2 regions of the Parerythrobacter jejuensis genome follow, and region 1 is predicted to be linked to the other one. Evidence: predicted binding sites of a transcription regulator. Region 1 holds the regulator's gene; the other holds the start of a gene.
The links. The regulator LexA, encoded in region 1, represses DNA repair genes until DNA is damaged. The targets are predictions, from matches to a motif close to GTTCCNCNCTTGTTCT.

Region 1 (8,037 bases):
TTACGCCGGAGCCAAGGCACGTCTGGGCACCGAGCGCACGATGATTGTTTCGGGTGACGAAGGCTTGGACGAATTGAGCCTGGCGGGCGGCAACGAAGTCGCGATCGTCTCGGGCAACGAATTCGAAATGCAGCGTATCGATGCATCTAAGGTTTCGCTGCCGCATGCGCCGGTGGAGGCCATTCGCGGCGGCGAGGCAGAACACAATGCCAAGGCGCTCCGTGCCCTGCTTGATGGCACGCCCGGCCCCTATCGCGATGCTGTGATTTTCAATGCCGCCGGATCCTTGCTTGTCGCAGGCGCGGTGGAGGACTGGCAGGTCGGTGCCGACATGGCGGCAGAATCGCTCGATTCCGGTGCGGCGGGCAAATTGCTCGCCAACTGGATCGCAATGGCGCAATAGGCCGGCCGATGAACAAGCTTGAGGAAATTTGCGCAACAAAGCGCCGCGAGGTTGCGACCCGCAAGGCAGCCAAATCGATTGCCGACCTGGAGGCTGCTGCGGCGGCGCAAAGCGAGGTTCGCGGCTTCGAATGGGAATTGCGCAAAGCCAGCAAATCCGGGTTTGGCCTGATCGCCGAAATCAAGAAGGCCAGTCCGTCGAAAGGTCTGATCAGGGAAGATTTTCGGCCCGCCGAGCATGCCGCTGCATATCAGGCGGGAGGTGCTACTTGCCTGTCAGTCCTGACAGACGAGCCCTACTTCCATGGGCATGAGGATTATCTGATTGCCGCTCGCGCCGCCTGCGACCTGCCTGTCTTGCGCAAAGACTTTATGGTCGATCCCTGGCAATGTCTGGAAGCGCGCGCGATGGGCGCGGATGCGATCCTGATCATCGTTGCCGCTCTAGACGATACCACAATGCGCGAAATTGATCGCGCGGCGGGTGAGTTGGCAATGGATGTTCTGGTCGAGGTGCATGACGAGGTGGAGCTGGAGCGCGCCCTGACCCGGTTGAGTTCGCAATTGATCGGGGTGAACAATCGCGACCTCAAAACCTTCCAGACTTCGCTCTCAACGACCGAACGCCTCGCTCCGCTGGTCCCCGACGATATTCTGTTGGTCGGCGAAAGCGGGATTGCGACCCATGCCGATTGCGATCGCCTTGCGAAAAGAGGGGTGCGCACCTTCCTGGTAGGCGAGAGCCTGATGCGGCAAGACGATATTGCTTCGGCAACGCGATCGCTGCTTGAGGGCTGAGCCGATCGGTCTGCGGGGGCTGTCCTACCCATCCGGTTTATGGCATCGCGCCGCTGATGGTTTACGCAGGCACGACTTCGGACACCGAATTCGCAAGGCGGCTCTGCGGGGCGGGGTTCTTGCCCCAGGACAGTGTTCCATGTGTTCCATCGCGTAGGATTTGCGCAAGCGAAGGGGCCGATTGAATGAGCAAGCTGACCCATCTCGATGACAAAGGCGATGCCCGCATGGTCGATGTCGGCGCCAAGGCCGAATCGCGACGCGAAGCGGTTGCGAGCGGGCATATCGCCATGTCGGATACGGTCTTGGCGGCTATCCGTGATGGGGCCGTGCCAAAGGGTGATGTGCTGGCCGCCGCGCGGATCGCCGGGATCATGGCAGCAAAGAAAACGGGCGAGCTGATCCCGCTATGCCACCCGCTTGCGCTCGATAGTGTGCAGGTCGAATGCGTTCCTGATGACAGCGGGATCGCCGTTACCGCCACAGCCTCGCTGACCGGTAAGACCGGGGTCGAAATGGAGGCCCTGACCGCTGTTTCGGTCGCGCTCCTGACCATCTATGACATGGCAAAGGCGCTCGACAAAGGCATGGTGATTGGCGGCGTGAAACTGACCAAGAAAACTGGCGGCAAGTCGGGCACTTGGACCGCTCCATGAGCCAACCGGCGCTATCGTTGGAAGATGCGCTGGCACGCATGCTCGCCAAGCTCGAGCCTGTTGCGGCTCTGGATGTGCCGGTTGACGAAGCGCTGGGGCACTATCTCGCCCAGCCTCTAACCGCGGCCCGCACCCAACCACCGGCGGATTTGTCCGCGATGGATGGCTATGCGATCTGTGGTGTTGGTCCTTGGGAATTGATCGGGGAAAGCCGCTGCGGGCAAGCATTTGATGGCGCGCTGGTAACGGGCCAAACCGTTCGCATCTCGACCGGGGCCATCCTCCCTGCCGGTGCCGACCGGATCCTGATCCAGGAGAACGCCACGGTCGATGGCAAACAGGTTGCGGCCGAAGAGATACCGCCGGAAGGGCGACACATCCGGAGCAAGGCCTTCGAATTTTCCGACGGTGACAGCCTGCTAGAAGGAGGTGTTCGGATCGGTGCGGCCCAATTGGCGTTGGCACGGTCTGCCGGGCGCGGCTCGCTATCAGTCACCGGCAGGCCGAAGGTCACAATCCTTGATACCGGGGACGAACTCGTTGCCGACCCGACCCAATGCGCGACCCACCAGATACCCGCCAGCAATGCAGCCATGCTCTCTGCGCTGGCCGGTCAGGAGCCCACAACCATCGTACGCAATGCGCCATTGCCCGATCATCTCGATACCATTGTCGAGGCATTGCAGGCGAACCGCGATGCGGACCTGATCGTGATCACCGGCGGCGCATCTGTAGGCGATCACGATTTGGCCAAACCTGCCCTGGAGAAAGCCGGGGCCGAACTGGATTTCTGGAAAGTCGCGATGAAGCCGGGGAAGCCGCTGATGGTGGCAACGCGCGGCCAGCAATTGATCCTGGGCTTGCCAGGCAATCCGGTCTCCAGCTTCGTGACCGGTTATCTCTTCATGCTGCCCGCCATTCGCCGCCTCGCGGGCGCTTCCGCATGCCTTTCCCGCACGATCGACTTGCCGCTCGCCAAAGATTGTCCGGCTGGCGGCGTACGACGGGAGTTCCTACGCGCGGCATGGACTCAGGACGGGCTTGTTCCACTGGTCGAACAAGACAGCAGCGCTTTGCTCGCCCTCTCACGGGCAGAAGCGCTGATTGACCGCGCAGCCCATGCCGACGGGACGAAAGCGGGAACATATGTTCCGGCCTATTGGCTCGGAAATGGCGCGATTGCTTGACTTAGCGAAATTGGTTGCCTAATTGTTCTTCATTCGTTCGCATCGACGCGCACGAGACCGGAACAGGCCATCAGGGAGCCATCGTCCATGCTGACCGCAAAGCAGCACGAATTGATCCAGTTTATCCAGCGCAGGCTGGAAGAGACAGGAATTTCCCCTTCTTTCGAGGAAATGAAGGAAGCGCTCGACCTTAAGAGCAAGTCGGGCGTCCATCGCCTGATTTCCGCATTGGAAGAACGCGGTTTCATCCGCCGCCTGCCCAATCGCGCTCGCGCTCTCGAAGTGTTGAAGCAGCCAGAAGACGTTGTCGGCGCCACGCCTGCGGCCAAGCCGGCCAATGATCTCGTTTCGGCACGAACTGCACCGCCCAAGGCGCAACCGGAACCGGCCAATGATGTGATCGATATTCCGTTGCACGGCCGGATCGCCGCCGGTGCCCCGATTGAGGCGCTGGAAGATCATCAGTCTTTGCCTGTTCCGGCGGCCCTATTGGGCCCGGGCGAACATTACGCGCTTGAAGTGTCTGGCGACTCGATGGTCGATGCTGGCATTTTCGATGGTGACTTCGCGTTGATCCGTCGCACAGACAGCGCGCGTGATGGCGAGATTGTCGTGGCACTGGTCAACAACGAGGAAGCGACACTCAAATATCTCCATCGCGACAGCGGGATGGTGCGTCTCGATCCGGCCAATGCGGCCTATGATGCTCAGGTCTACCAACCTGCGCAGGTTCAGGTCCAAGGCAAATTGGCGGGCCTGCTCCGTCGTTATCACTGATCACCATGCGGGAAGCGGAGTTGGCGAAGGTCAGCGCCGCTCCCTGCGATCATTGCCGCGCCACCACCCATGTTCACCTTCCCCTTGGGCGACTGATGTGAAGCTCTCGTCCTCCAGGAAGAGCGCCAATCCACCCGACTTATCGAGAAAGCGCCGATCTGCTTTGAGCCATTGCGGCTGGCACGATCGCGGCAAATACCGGTCGGCCACCACGATATCCGCACGATCGCACGCTGCCGCCAAGGCGCGCTCTTCGACAATGTCGCGGCTGCGAGCGATCAGCAAATGCCAGTCTCGGCCAGAACGTTGCAAAGTGATGACACAGAAATCCCGACTGCACTTGGCACCCGGCCAATCTGCGAGCGTGACGGTTTCACCCGTCATGCCCGAGAGCTCGAGCAAATTCTCGCGCGCATAGTCCGACCGGCTTTCGCGTAGCATGATCAACCGCTCACCCTCGCCCGCAATACCGACATGCCGGCCATCTCCTGAAATCAGCACATCCGGCGCTGGTGTCAGCAACAGCATGACCGTTGCTACGGCCGATGGCACCAACCCGAGCAATCGCCATCGCCCGCGCCACAGGGCCAGCCACAAGCCTCCGATCACGAACAGAGCCAGAGTGCCCAGGCCCATCTGTGGCATCAATTTGACCGCGCCAGGCTGGCTGGCAGTGAAATGCGCAATGCCGAGGAGCAAATCGAGCGATTGCCCCACCAACCACCAGACCGGCCCGCCCAATCCAACCAGATCAAGGGCCAAGGCCACAGCGATCAGCGGCATGGATATGAAGGTCACCAGCGGGATTGCGATGACATTGGCGAACGCGCCGTAAACACCCGCGCGGTGAAAATGGAACAGGACAATCGGCATCAGCGCGATCTCGATCACGAAGCCAGTGACGAGCAGCATGATTGTGCGCCGCCCGACATGGGCAAACCAGCTTTCCTCACGGGGCGCAAGGAAACGCTTGACCGGCTCTGCGTTGTGCAAAGCGACAATCGCGATCACGGCCGAAAAACTCATCTGAAAACTCGGCCCGATCAGCGATTCCGGCCAAAGGAACATCACAAATGCCGCCGCAACCGATACCATCCGAAGCGACAAGGCGTCCCTCCCCAACGCAATCGCGATGAGCACGAGGACGGCCGCTGCGCAGCTCCGCACCGTCGGCACCTCGGCACCGGTCAGGAGTGTATAGCCGATGCCCGCCAGTGCACCGACTGCCGCTGCCGCAACCGGCAATCGGATCCGCAAGGCCAGCCACGGCCACAGCGCGAGCAGTTTCAGGGCCACAAAGAAGGCTGCGGCGATGATCGCGCTAACATGCAAGCCGCTGATGGAAAGAAGGTGGGTCAGGCCCGCATCCCGCATCGCCTCCTCATCCGCCTCGGTGATGGCGCCGCGATCCCCGCTGGCGAAGGCCGCCGCGATTGTGCCGGCCGATCCGCCGAGATTCTGCCGCACATGGCCGGACAGCAGTCGCTGAATCGCGGCCAGCCCTGTGGCTTCGGGAGCCGGTTCTATAATGTCAATCGGGCCAAGAACTGACCCAGTCGCGGCATACCCGTCAAACCATGCGCGCCGGGCAAAATTGTAAGCACCCGGCACCATCGGCGGAGCGGGTGGCATCAGCCGCGCCCGGAAGCGGATCACCGCCCCCTCGCCCAATGCATCATATGCTTGCTCACCGGGAACGTTGACCCTGATCTTTCGTGCCGTGCCTTGCTCTGCGTCACGTACGGCCAGGATCAACCTGATGCGTTGCTGGGCCGGTTGCTCCTCGCGCTCCAGTATTTTGCCTGCGAACACTTTCACTTGCGGTGCAGGATACGCCTCTGCCCCGATCATGGTTGATCGCGCCCAGATCAAGACCAGTCCGAAAGCCAACGCAGCTGCAACTGCGACAATCGCCGATCCGAGATGGAACCGGGCCACCCGGGTGCCAATCACCCATCCCGCGAAGCCAGCACCCATCGCAATCATCAGTGCGATGACCCATTCCCATGGCGTGTCGAGGACAAACCAGAGCGCTATTCCTGCTGCGAGTGAAACGGCGATCCAGGGGGCACGATCAAAGCCGGCATCGGCCAGCGCGCGATCAAGCAGAGCTGCCACGCTGGACAAGCGCCAGCGTGAATGCCAAGGGCGTTGCTGCAATGCAGCATGATCGGGCGCATGCTCGCCAGCCAGGGGCACGCCTGGCGGCATATCGGGCGCGCTGTTGGTCGCCATGGAACTGATTGGAAAGGAAGCCACACAAGATGGCAAGTAATAGTGGCGCAAAATCGGGGACTGTTGTTACGCGTTTTGCCCCTTCACCGACTGGATTTCTTCATTTGGGCGGGGCACGTACCGCTTTGTTCAATTGGCTATTTGCCCGTCATCATGGCGGCACTGCGCTGCTTCGGATCGAAGACACGGACAAGAAGCGCTCCACACAAGACGCTATCGACAAGATCCTCGAAGGTCTCGAATGGCTCGGCCTCGATTACGATGAAGATCCGGTGTTCCAGTCCGAACGCGGGTCGCGCCATGTCGAAGTCGCCGAGAAGCTCCTCGAAGCAGGCTACGCCTACAAATGCTACGCCACGACTGAGGAACTGGAAGAAATGCGCGCCGCACAACGCGCGGCCAAGCAGCCACAGCGTTATGATGGCCGGTGGCGTCACCGTGATGCGTCCGAAGCGCCTCTGGGGTCGCCTTTCGTTGTCCGGCTAAAGACACCTGAAGAGGGCGAGACGACGATCGAGGACGCGGTCCAGGGCAGTGTCACCGTCCGCAATGAAGAGTTGGACGACTACGTCCTTTTGCGGGCCGATGGCTCGCCCACCTATATGCTCGCTGTAGTGGTCGATGACCACGATATGGGAGTCACGCATATTATCCGCGGCGACGACCACCTCAACAATGCGTTTCGCCAGCTGCCGATCATCCACGCCATGGACGCCATCGAGGGCGGCTGGCCGCAGCCGGTTTACGCCCATGTGCCGCTGATCCACGGTGCCGATGGAGCCAAACTGTCCAAACGCCATGGCGCAGTGGGTGTCGAGGCCTATCGCGACGAAATGGGCGTGCTCCCCGAAGCCTTGTTCAACTACCTCCTCCGGCTTGGTTGGGGTCATGGGGACAAGGAAGAGTTCACCAAGGTCGAAGCCATCGAGCTGTTTTCGCTGGAGGGTGTGGGCAAAAGCGCCTCGCGCTTCGACACCAAGAAACTGCTGAACCTCAACGGGCACCATATCCGCGAGGCTGACAATGCCCATTTGGCAGGTTTGGTGGCGGCAAAAATTGGCCCGCAGGCAGACGCCGGGCTGCTGACCAAGGCAATGGATGTGCTCAAGGTCCGCGCGAAGGATATCAACGAGTTGGCCGAGGGAGCGCAATTCCTGTTCAGCAAACGGCCGCTGGAGATGACCGAAAAGGCCGCGAAGCTGCTCGACAGCGATGGTCGCGCAAGATTGGCCAAGATTTCCGAGGCTCTCCATGCGGAAAATGACTGGACAATCGAGGCCCTCGAAGCCACTACGAAGGCGCTCGCCGAACAGCTCGAACTGGGCCTCGGCAAACTCGCGCAACCCATGCGTGCAGCTTTAACGGGTACGACAACGTCGCCCGGTATTTTCGATGTGCTCGTCCTGCTCGGCAGGGAGGAGTCCCTCGCGCGGATTGACGCGCAGGCGGCCCCGGCCAGCTAAGGCACGAGCAATAAGCAGGTGGTAGGAGAACAAGAATGGCAGACACGGCAAAACTAGAGCTGGCAGGCCAGTCCCACGAATTCCCGGTGCTGCAAGGCACCACCGGCCCGGACGTGGTCGATATTCGCAAGCTGTATGGCGCCACGGGCGCTTTCACCTTCGATCCCGGTTACAAGTCGACCGCCTCTTGCGAGAGCGCGCTGACTTATATCGACGGCAATGAAGGCATCCTGCTGCACCGCGGCTATCCCATTGGACAGCTGGCAGAGCATTCCAGCTTCATGGAAGTCAGCTACCTGCTGCTGAATGGTGAGCTCCCCACAGAAGATGAGCTGTCGACCTTCGACAATACCATCACCCGCCATACGATGCTGCATGACCAGCTACGCCAGTTCTATCAGGGCTTCCGCCGCGATGCCCACCCGATGGCTATCATGTGCGGAGTGGTTGGCGCACTGTCTGCATTCTACCACGACAGCACCGACATTTCGGATCCGGAACACCGCAAGATCAGCAGCC
Region 2 (8,037 bases), 2.2 Mb from region 1:
GTGGTCACGACGCTGATCACGCATGACATCGCCAATATCGCCGAAATTGGCGTGGCAATGTTCTTGGGCGGCATTATCGGCATCACGGTCGCGCGCAAGATCGCGATGACAGCGATGCCCGAACTGGTGGCAGGTTTCCACTCGCTGGTCGGCCTTGCCGCCGTAGTGGTGGGTCTCGCCGCATGGCTGGACCCTGCTTCGTTCGGGATTACTGACGCCAATGACCAGATCCTGATGGTCAGCCGGATCGAGCTGGGGCTGGGTATCGCCATCGGTGCAATCACCTTTTCGGGTTCGGTCATCGCGTTCCTGAAGCTTTCCGGCCGGATGAGCGGATCGCCGATCCTGCTGCCGGGCCGCCACATCATCAATCTGGGCACGTTGCTGGCCATCCTCGGCCTGATTGCTGCCTATGCCGTTTCGGGCGCGGGCGGCGCGGGCGAGGGCCAGTTGATCATCTACGTGACGGTGCTGGCCTTCCTGATCGGCTTCCTGCTGATCATCCCGATTGGCGGGGCGGATATGCCGGTCGTGGTGTCGATGCTGAACAGCTATTCCGGCTGGGCGGCGGCGGCGATGGGGTTCACGCTGGGCAACACGGCCATGATCATCACTGGCGCACTGGTCGGCAGTTCGGGCGCGATCCTGAGCTACATCATGTGCCGGGCGATGAACCGTAGCTTCATCTCCGTGATCGCAGGCGGCTTTGGCGCGGATGACAGCGCAGCCGGTGGCGGCGAGGCGCGCGAACAGCGCCCCTATAAGCAGGGTAGCGCTGACGATGCGGCCTTTATGCTGGAACAGGCCGAGAAGGTCATCATCATCCCCGGCTACGGCATGGCGGTGGCGCAGGCGCAGCACGTGCTGCGCGAAATGGCCGATGTGCTGAAGGACAAGGGCGTCGATGTGAAATACGCCATCCACCCCGTCGCAGGCCGGATGCCGGGGCACATGAACGTGCTGCTGGCAGAGGCCAATGTGCCTTATGATGAAGTGTTCGAGCTGGAGGATATCAACAGCGAATTCGCACAAGCGGACGTGGCTTTCATCATCGGTGCCAACGATGTGGTCAATCCGGCGGCGAAGACAGACAAATCCAGCCCAATTTACGGGATGCCGGTGTTCGATGTGGAGAAAGCCAAGCAGGTATTCTTCATCAAGCGTAGCATGGGCGGGGTTGGCTATGCCGGCGTCGATAACGATGTGTTCTACATGAACCAGACCGTGATGTTGTTGTCCGACGCCAAGAAGATGGTCGAGGAAATCGTCAAGGCGCTCGATTGATGCGCGTCGCGCTGGCGGCTGCCGGTGTCGCCATGCTGTTGACGGGATGTATCAGCCAGATTGCGGAAAGCCGGGTCGAGAGCGCGCTGCTGAAGGCCGGCCTGTCGCAGCGAAATGCAACCTGCATGGCCGAACGCATGGTGGATCGCCTCTCGATCGGCCAGTTGCGCAAGCTCGAAGCCCTGCGCGGCAAGGCGGGCGAACCGATGAAGCCACGCACCTTGCGTCAATATGTCGAGCGGGTTCGCGCGGTCGGCGATGCCGAGGTGCTGGCGGTCACATCCACATCGGCCGCCCTGTGTGCTACTGGCCTTGCCAACGAAGCGCGGCGCGATTGACTGCCCTCTGGTTCTACCAGGGTATGTTTATGAAACGGATCGGGATCATTGTGGCGCTGATGGGTGCGCAGGCAATTGCCGGATGTGGTGATGGTGCGGGGGATGACCCGTCTGATGTGGTCAGTTCCGATCGGATTGAGGCGGCGCTGATGGCAGTCGGTGTGAAAAAAGTGATGGCCGCTTGCATGGCACCTACCCTGGTTGACGAGCTCGCCTCCGGCCAGATCGGTACGCTGGAGGAATTCGGCGATCGCGCAGGCGCGGCCCCGGGTTCGCTATCGATGGGCAAAGCGATGGCGCGCCTGCGCCGGATCGATGATCGCGACATGGTCGAAAAGATCGTCCAGTCCGGCGGAAGTTGCGGCTTTGAATTGATGATGGGCGCTAGCTGACCGCGCTTGCATTCCTCCCCCACCACGGCACAATGGCACGCAAGAGGGAGAGAATAATGACACGTTTTCTGATCGGTGCTGCGGCGCTGGCACTGGGCGCACCGGCATTTGCCGAAACCATCGAAGTCGCTGCCGGTGAAGGCGCACAGGAACGGCTGCAAGAGGCGCTGATTCTGGCCGAACCGGGCGATGAAGTGGTCTTGGGCGCAGGCCGCTTCATGCTCACCGACGGGCTCAGCCTCGATGTCGATAATGTGACCTTGCGCGGCGCTGGTATGGACGCCTCGGTGATTGATTTCACTGGCCAGCAGGGCGCGGGCGAAGGCCTGTTGGTGACGTCTGATAACGTGACGTTACGCGATTTCGCGGTCGAGAATGCCAAAGGAGACGGGATCAAATCCAAGGGCGCGGACAATATCGTCTACTACAAGCTGCGGGTAACCTGGACCGAAGGGCCAAAGGCCAGCAACGGCGCCTATGCGGTCTATCCGGTCGAGAGCACGGGGATATTGGTCGACAGCGTAGTTGTCTCCGGCGCTTCCGACGCGGGCATTTATGTCGGCCAGAGCAAGGACATCACGGTCCGCAATTCCATCGCGCAATACAACGTCGCAGGGATCGAGATCGAGAACAGCCGCAATGCGCTGGTCGAGAACAATGTTGCCTTCCACAACACTGGCGGCATCCTCGTGTTCGACCTGCCCGACCTGCCTGTGATGGGTGGCGGTGACGTATTGGTGCGGCGCAACCTGGTGGCCACCAACAACACCCCCAATTTCGCCCCTCCGGGCAATATCGTCGCGGGGATTCCCAAAGGCACCGGCATCATGGTGATGGCGAATGAAAACGTCATGATCGCCGACAACGTGCTGTCAGGAAACGACACCGGCCAAGTGCTGGTGGTCGCCTATTCGCAAGCGTTCACCGATGAACGCTATAACCCCTATCCGCGCAATGTGATTGTCGGCTCAAACCTCTATTCGGATGGCGGACGCGATCCGCAGCTGCCGGGCAAGGATATGCTGTTGGCCGCATTTGGCGGAGCTCTGCCCGATGTGCTGTGGGATGGCTTGTCGCAGGAAGGCAAGCCTGCGCTTTTCGCGATTGAAGGGACCAGTGGCTGGTCGCTCAATCTGCCCGGGCAAGGTGTCCCGCTGGATCAGGCGCAGCCCGGCCCGATGAAAGTGAGTGAGCCGAGCACTCCGATCGATTTGTCTGGTATCGGTGCGCCGCCCGAACTTGCCGAGCGTATCAATTGAGGAAAAGGGTTGCCTTCCTGGGTCTTGCGACGCTCGCCTTGGCAGGGGCGATTGCCGCACGCGCTACGCCGCCGCCCCAGATCGTCGACTATCCCCTGATTGTCGGAAACGACCTCCCGCGATTGTTGAGTGACTTCGACTTTTTCGTCGATGCCCGCGCGCAAGCTCCCAATATCGGGGTGGTGCCTTACCGGCTCAATATGCCGCTATTTTCGGATGGGGCCGACAAGCTGAGGTTCGTCTATCTCCCGCCGGACGGGAAGGCCGTTGCGAGCAATCCGGACGAAGTTCTCGACCTGCCCGTAGGAAGTGCGCTGATCAAGACCTTTGCATTCGGCGAGGGGAAGCAGCGCCGCCTGATCGAAACGCGTGTTCTGCTGCATCGGGCCGATGGCTGGCTGGCCTTGCCGTACAAGTGGAACGCAGAGCAGACCGAGGCGCGGCTGGCACTGGCCGGAGCACGGCTGCCCCTGACGACACCCTCCGGCGAAGAGATCAGCTACCGGATCCCCAACAAGAACCAGTGCAAGGAATGCCACGGGGTCGATGACGCGGTGGTGCCCATCGGGCCCAAGGCACGCAATCTGTCAAAGGCTTTCTTGGGCGATATGGTCGCTTCGGGCACGCTGGATGCGGTTCCCGCTCAAGCTGGCTCGATTCCGCTGTGGGAGGACCGCAAGACTGCCGATGTCACAGCGTCTGCCCGTGGCTATCTTGATGTGAATTGCGCCCATTGCCACCGGCCCGGGGCCACCGCATCCAACAGCGGCCTCGACCTGCGATGGGAACAGCAGGACCGGATGGCCATCGGGGTGATGAAGCGCCCTGTGGCGGCGGGCCGTGGATCGGGTGGCTTTGACTTTGATGTTGTGCCCGGTCGCCCGCAGGAATCGATCCTGCTGCACCGGATGCGCGTAAACGAACCCGGCGTTGCAATGCCCGAACTGGGCAAGGCAACAGTGGATGCAGAAGGCGTCGCGCTGATCGAACGCTGGATATTGGAGATTGGCCCGTGAAGACTTTCGGCAAGATAGTGGCGGTGCTGATCGCCTTGTTGGTGATCGCCTTTGTCATCTTCCGCACGCCGGATACCGACAAGGCGGAAATGCGGGCGAAATATGGCGGGGAACCCTCGCAATTCGTCACGCTCGCCAACGGGCAGGAAGTGCATCTGCGTGACGAAGGCCCGCTTGACGGGAATGCCGATGCGCCTGCCATCATCCTGCTGCACGGGTCGAATGCGGATCTGCATACTTGGCAACCATGGGTCGAGGCGTTGCGTCAGGACTATCGCGTGATCCGGTATGACCAGATCGGCCACGGGCTGACCGGGCCGGCCAATGACAATGATTATGCCGGTGAACGGTTTGTCGAAACCGTCGGACTGGTGGCAGATCACCTTGGGCTGGAAACCTTTGTTCTCGGGGGCAATTCCATGGGTGGGCGGATCTCGCTCGGCTATGCGCTGGAACATGCTGACCGGCTGGAAGGGCTGGTCCTGGTGGATGCATCGGGGGCCCCGATCAAGCGGGAGGGCGGTGGAAATATCGCCTTCACCATCGCGCAAATTCCAGGCGTTGGCGCAGTGATGAGCCAGATGCTGCCGCGCTCCCTGGTTGAGCGGAGCCTGGCGCAAAGCGTGTCCAACCAGGACATCGTGACCGATGCTGCGGTTGATCGCTATTGGGAAATGGCCCGCTATCCGGGCAATCGCGCGGCGACCCGGGCGCGTTTTTCGCAGGCACGCAAACCCTTCGATGTCGCGCGGATCGAGGCTTTGCAGGTACCTACGCTAGTGATGTGGGGCGAGGAAGACTCGCTTGTGCCGTATGAGGCGGCGGGCTGGTTCATGGACCATCTGCCCAATGCGACCCTGGCCAACTATCCGGGCATCGGACACATTCCGATGGAAGAGGCACCCGAACAAAGTGTCGGCGACTTGCGCGCGTGGCTGGAACAGACGCTGGCCTCTGATGCGCAAGATGCCGAGGATCGCGAGGCGGCCTAGACGTTGTCTTGCCAATGCGGGCGGAGCCGCTAGGAACGCGACTGCGCATCCGGCGCTCAAAAATCAAACAGGGACAATAACTTGCGCAAACTGGGCATGATCGGGGGGATGAGCTGGGTCTCTACCCGGTTGTATTACGAGACGATCAATCGCCTCGTGCAACGCCGTGCGACGCCGATGGCCAGCGCGCCTTTGCTGATCGAAAGCCTCGATTTCTGCCAACTCTATGGCTTGAAGGAAGAAGCAGACTGGGATCGCGCCGGAAAAGTGCTGGTCGAGTCCGCGAAACGTCTGGAAGCGGCGGGTGCAGAGGGCTTGATCATCGCGGCCAACTCCATGCACCGCCAATACAACCAGGTGGCCGAAGCGGTTGAAATCCCGGTCTTGCATATCGCTGAATGCGTTGGCGAGCGGATGGCCAAAGACAAGGTCGGGCAGGCGGCCATCATTGGCACCAAGAATGTGATGACCGAAAGTTTCTATCGCAGGCGTCTGGTGTCCCACGGCATCGACCTCGTGCCGCCCGATATGGAGCGGGTCGAGGAAACCAACCGGATCATTTACGAAGAGCTGATGAAGGGCCAGGCGACGCGCGATGCGGAGCGGTTCTTCAAGACAGCATTCACCCGGCTGGAGCAGGATGGTGTGACAGCGCTCGTGCTTGCCTGCACGGAACTGAACCTGGTCGTGGATGCCAATGCGAATGTCCTGCCGATTTACGATTCGGCGCGCATTCATTGCGAAGCGGCGGTGGACTGGATCCTCGACGACTAGACTTGGGCCTATGCGGCCACGGACTTAACCGTCTTGAGACCGGAAGCAGCATATCCACGACAGATGTGCGCGTGGCCGCCATGTTGCCCGATTGTTCCCGTTGCCGCGATTCCCGGCATTCCGTAAGCCCGCGTCTCAATGACGCGTTCTCCGCTAGCATCCGATCCCGACGCCAGTCGCGGCCGCGAATTCACGCAGCCGGGATGCGAAACACGCGGACCGCGTAGCGCCTTCCAGCGCGATCGTGACCGGATTATCCACTCGATTGCCTTTCGCAGGCTGCGTTCCAAGACCCAGGTTTTCGTTGCCCCTGATGGCGACCACTATCGCACGCGCTTGACCCACAGTCTGGAGGTCGCCCAGATCGGCAGGGTGATCGCCCGTGCGCTCGGCCTGGATGAAGATCTGACCGAGGCCCTGTGTCTGGCCCACGACATCGGCCATCCACCGTTTGGCCATGCCGGGGAAAAGGCGCTGCATGACGCGACCGAGCGCCATGGCGGGTTTGACCATAACGCCCAGACGCTGCGCACCCTGATGCGGCTGGAATGCCCTTATCCCACCCATGATGGCCTCAACCTCAGCTGGGAAGTGCTGGAAGGCCTCGCCAAGCATAATGGCCCCATCAAAGAGCCGCACTGGGCGTTGCAGGAGCTTGACGAGCAGTTTCCGCTCGATCTGCCGCAATGGTCCTCGCTGGAGGCGCAGATCGCCGCGGTGGCGGACGACATCGCCTATGACAATCACGACATCGATGATGGGCTACGCGCCGGCTTCCTGAAGCTGGACGACTTGCTCACACTCGATTTTGTGGCCGACCAGTGGCGCGAAGTGGAGCAACGCTTCCCCGATGCGCCGCAAGACCGGCTGCTGCGCGAACTGGTGCGCGGGCAGATCGGTCTGATGGTCAATGATGTGATCGGTCACACTCGCGCTACAACAGAGGGGCTGACGTCTCCGGATGAGGTGCGTGGGGCAGGGCGGATGCTGGGCGGATTTTCCCCCGCCATGCTGGAACAAGAGCGAACCCTCAAAGCCTTCATGTATGAACGGCTCTATTTCCACGAGCAGCAGATGGAAGCCGCGCAGAATGCCAGGAGCGTGGTCGCGCGGCTCTATGCGGCCTACGAACAGGACCCGTCGCTGATGGGAGAAGAATGGCGGGGCGGTTTGCCGGAATCGCAGCCCCGCCGCAGCCGCCACATCGCCGATTTCATCGCCGGTATGACCGATCGCTTCGCCATGGAGCAATTCCGCCGCATCTATGGCAAGGTGCCCAGCGGCCTCAGCCACGTCTAACGTAGAAAAGAACATGTCCAAATCTGTCCGCATAGCCCTTGTCGGCGCCACTGGCCTGATCGGCCAGCAAATCCTGCAACTGGCGGTAGGGCGGGAGGATCTGCGCATTGTCGGGATTGCCCGGCGCGAAGTATCCCTGCCTGAAGGCGCGCGGATGGAAGTCTTCGTGGCCGAACCGGACAAATGGGGTGAAGTGCTGGAGGCAGTGAAGCCCGATGTCCTGATCAGCGCATTGGGATCGACCTGGAACAAGTCTGGCAAAGACGAAGACGCCTTTCGCGCGGTCGACCAGCACCTGGTGCTGGACACGGCCAAGGCTGCAATGGCGGCCGGGGTGGAGCGGATGATCGCGGTATCGTCGGTGGGGGCGGACCGGCATTCGAAGAACTTTTATCTGCGGGTGAAGGGCGAGGTCGAGCTACAGCTGAGCAAGGTAGGCTTCAAACGGCTGGATATTCTTCGGCCCGGCCTGCTGCGTGGCGGACGCAAGAACGATCCCCGCGCTGGAGAAAGCCTGGCGATCATTGCCAGCCCGATCATGGATTTGCTGTTGCATGGGTCCATGCGCCAATATCGTTCGATCAAGGCGCGCGAAGTCGGCGAAGCGGCGCTGGCGCTGGCGCTACGCCGCACGCAGGGGCGCTTCGTGCATGATAATGACGGTATGCACAGAGCGGCCAGAT

Region 2: ABD653_RS13585 (deoxyguanosinetriphosphate triphosphohydrolase) is a predicted target of LexA. The motif match lies at 6,138-6,153, and genes of this name have one in related genera.

Annotation. Positions count from the first base shown of each region.
Region 1 is NZ_BAAAZF010000001.1:604,708-612,744, forward strand. Features, by position in the region: gene trpD (anthranilate phosphoribosyltransferase) at 1-403, shown strand, start outside; gene trpC (indole-3-glycerol phosphate synthase TrpC) at 412-1,200, shown strand; gene moaC (cyclic pyranopterin monophosphate synthase MoaC) at 1,386-1,856, shown strand; gene ABD653_RS02925 (molybdopterin molybdotransferase MoeA) at 1,853-3,043, shown strand; gene lexA (transcriptional repressor LexA) at 3,131-3,820, shown strand; gene ABD653_RS02935 (ComEC/Rec2 family competence protein) at 3,851-6,055, opposite strand; gene gltX (glutamate--tRNA ligase) at 6,085-7,518, shown strand; gene ABD653_RS02945 (citrate synthase) at 7,554-8,037, shown strand, end outside.
Region 2 is NZ_BAAAZF010000001.1:2,775,924-2,783,960, forward strand. Features, by position in the region: gene ABD653_RS13550 (NAD(P)(+) transhydrogenase (Re/Si-specific) subunit beta) at 1-1,284, shown strand, start outside; gene ABD653_RS13555 (hypothetical protein) at 1,284-1,622, shown strand; gene ABD653_RS13560 (hypothetical protein) at 1,619-2,014, shown strand; gene ABD653_RS13565 (parallel beta-helix domain-containing protein) at 2,071-3,273, shown strand; gene ABD653_RS13570 (SO2930 family diheme c-type cytochrome) at 3,270-4,289, shown strand; gene ABD653_RS13575 (alpha/beta hydrolase) at 4,286-5,281, shown strand; gene ABD653_RS13580 (aspartate/glutamate racemase family protein) at 5,363-6,055, shown strand; gene ABD653_RS13585 (deoxyguanosinetriphosphate triphosphohydrolase) at 6,194-7,354, shown strand; gene ABD653_RS13590 (NAD(P)H-binding protein) at 7,368-8,037, shown strand, end outside.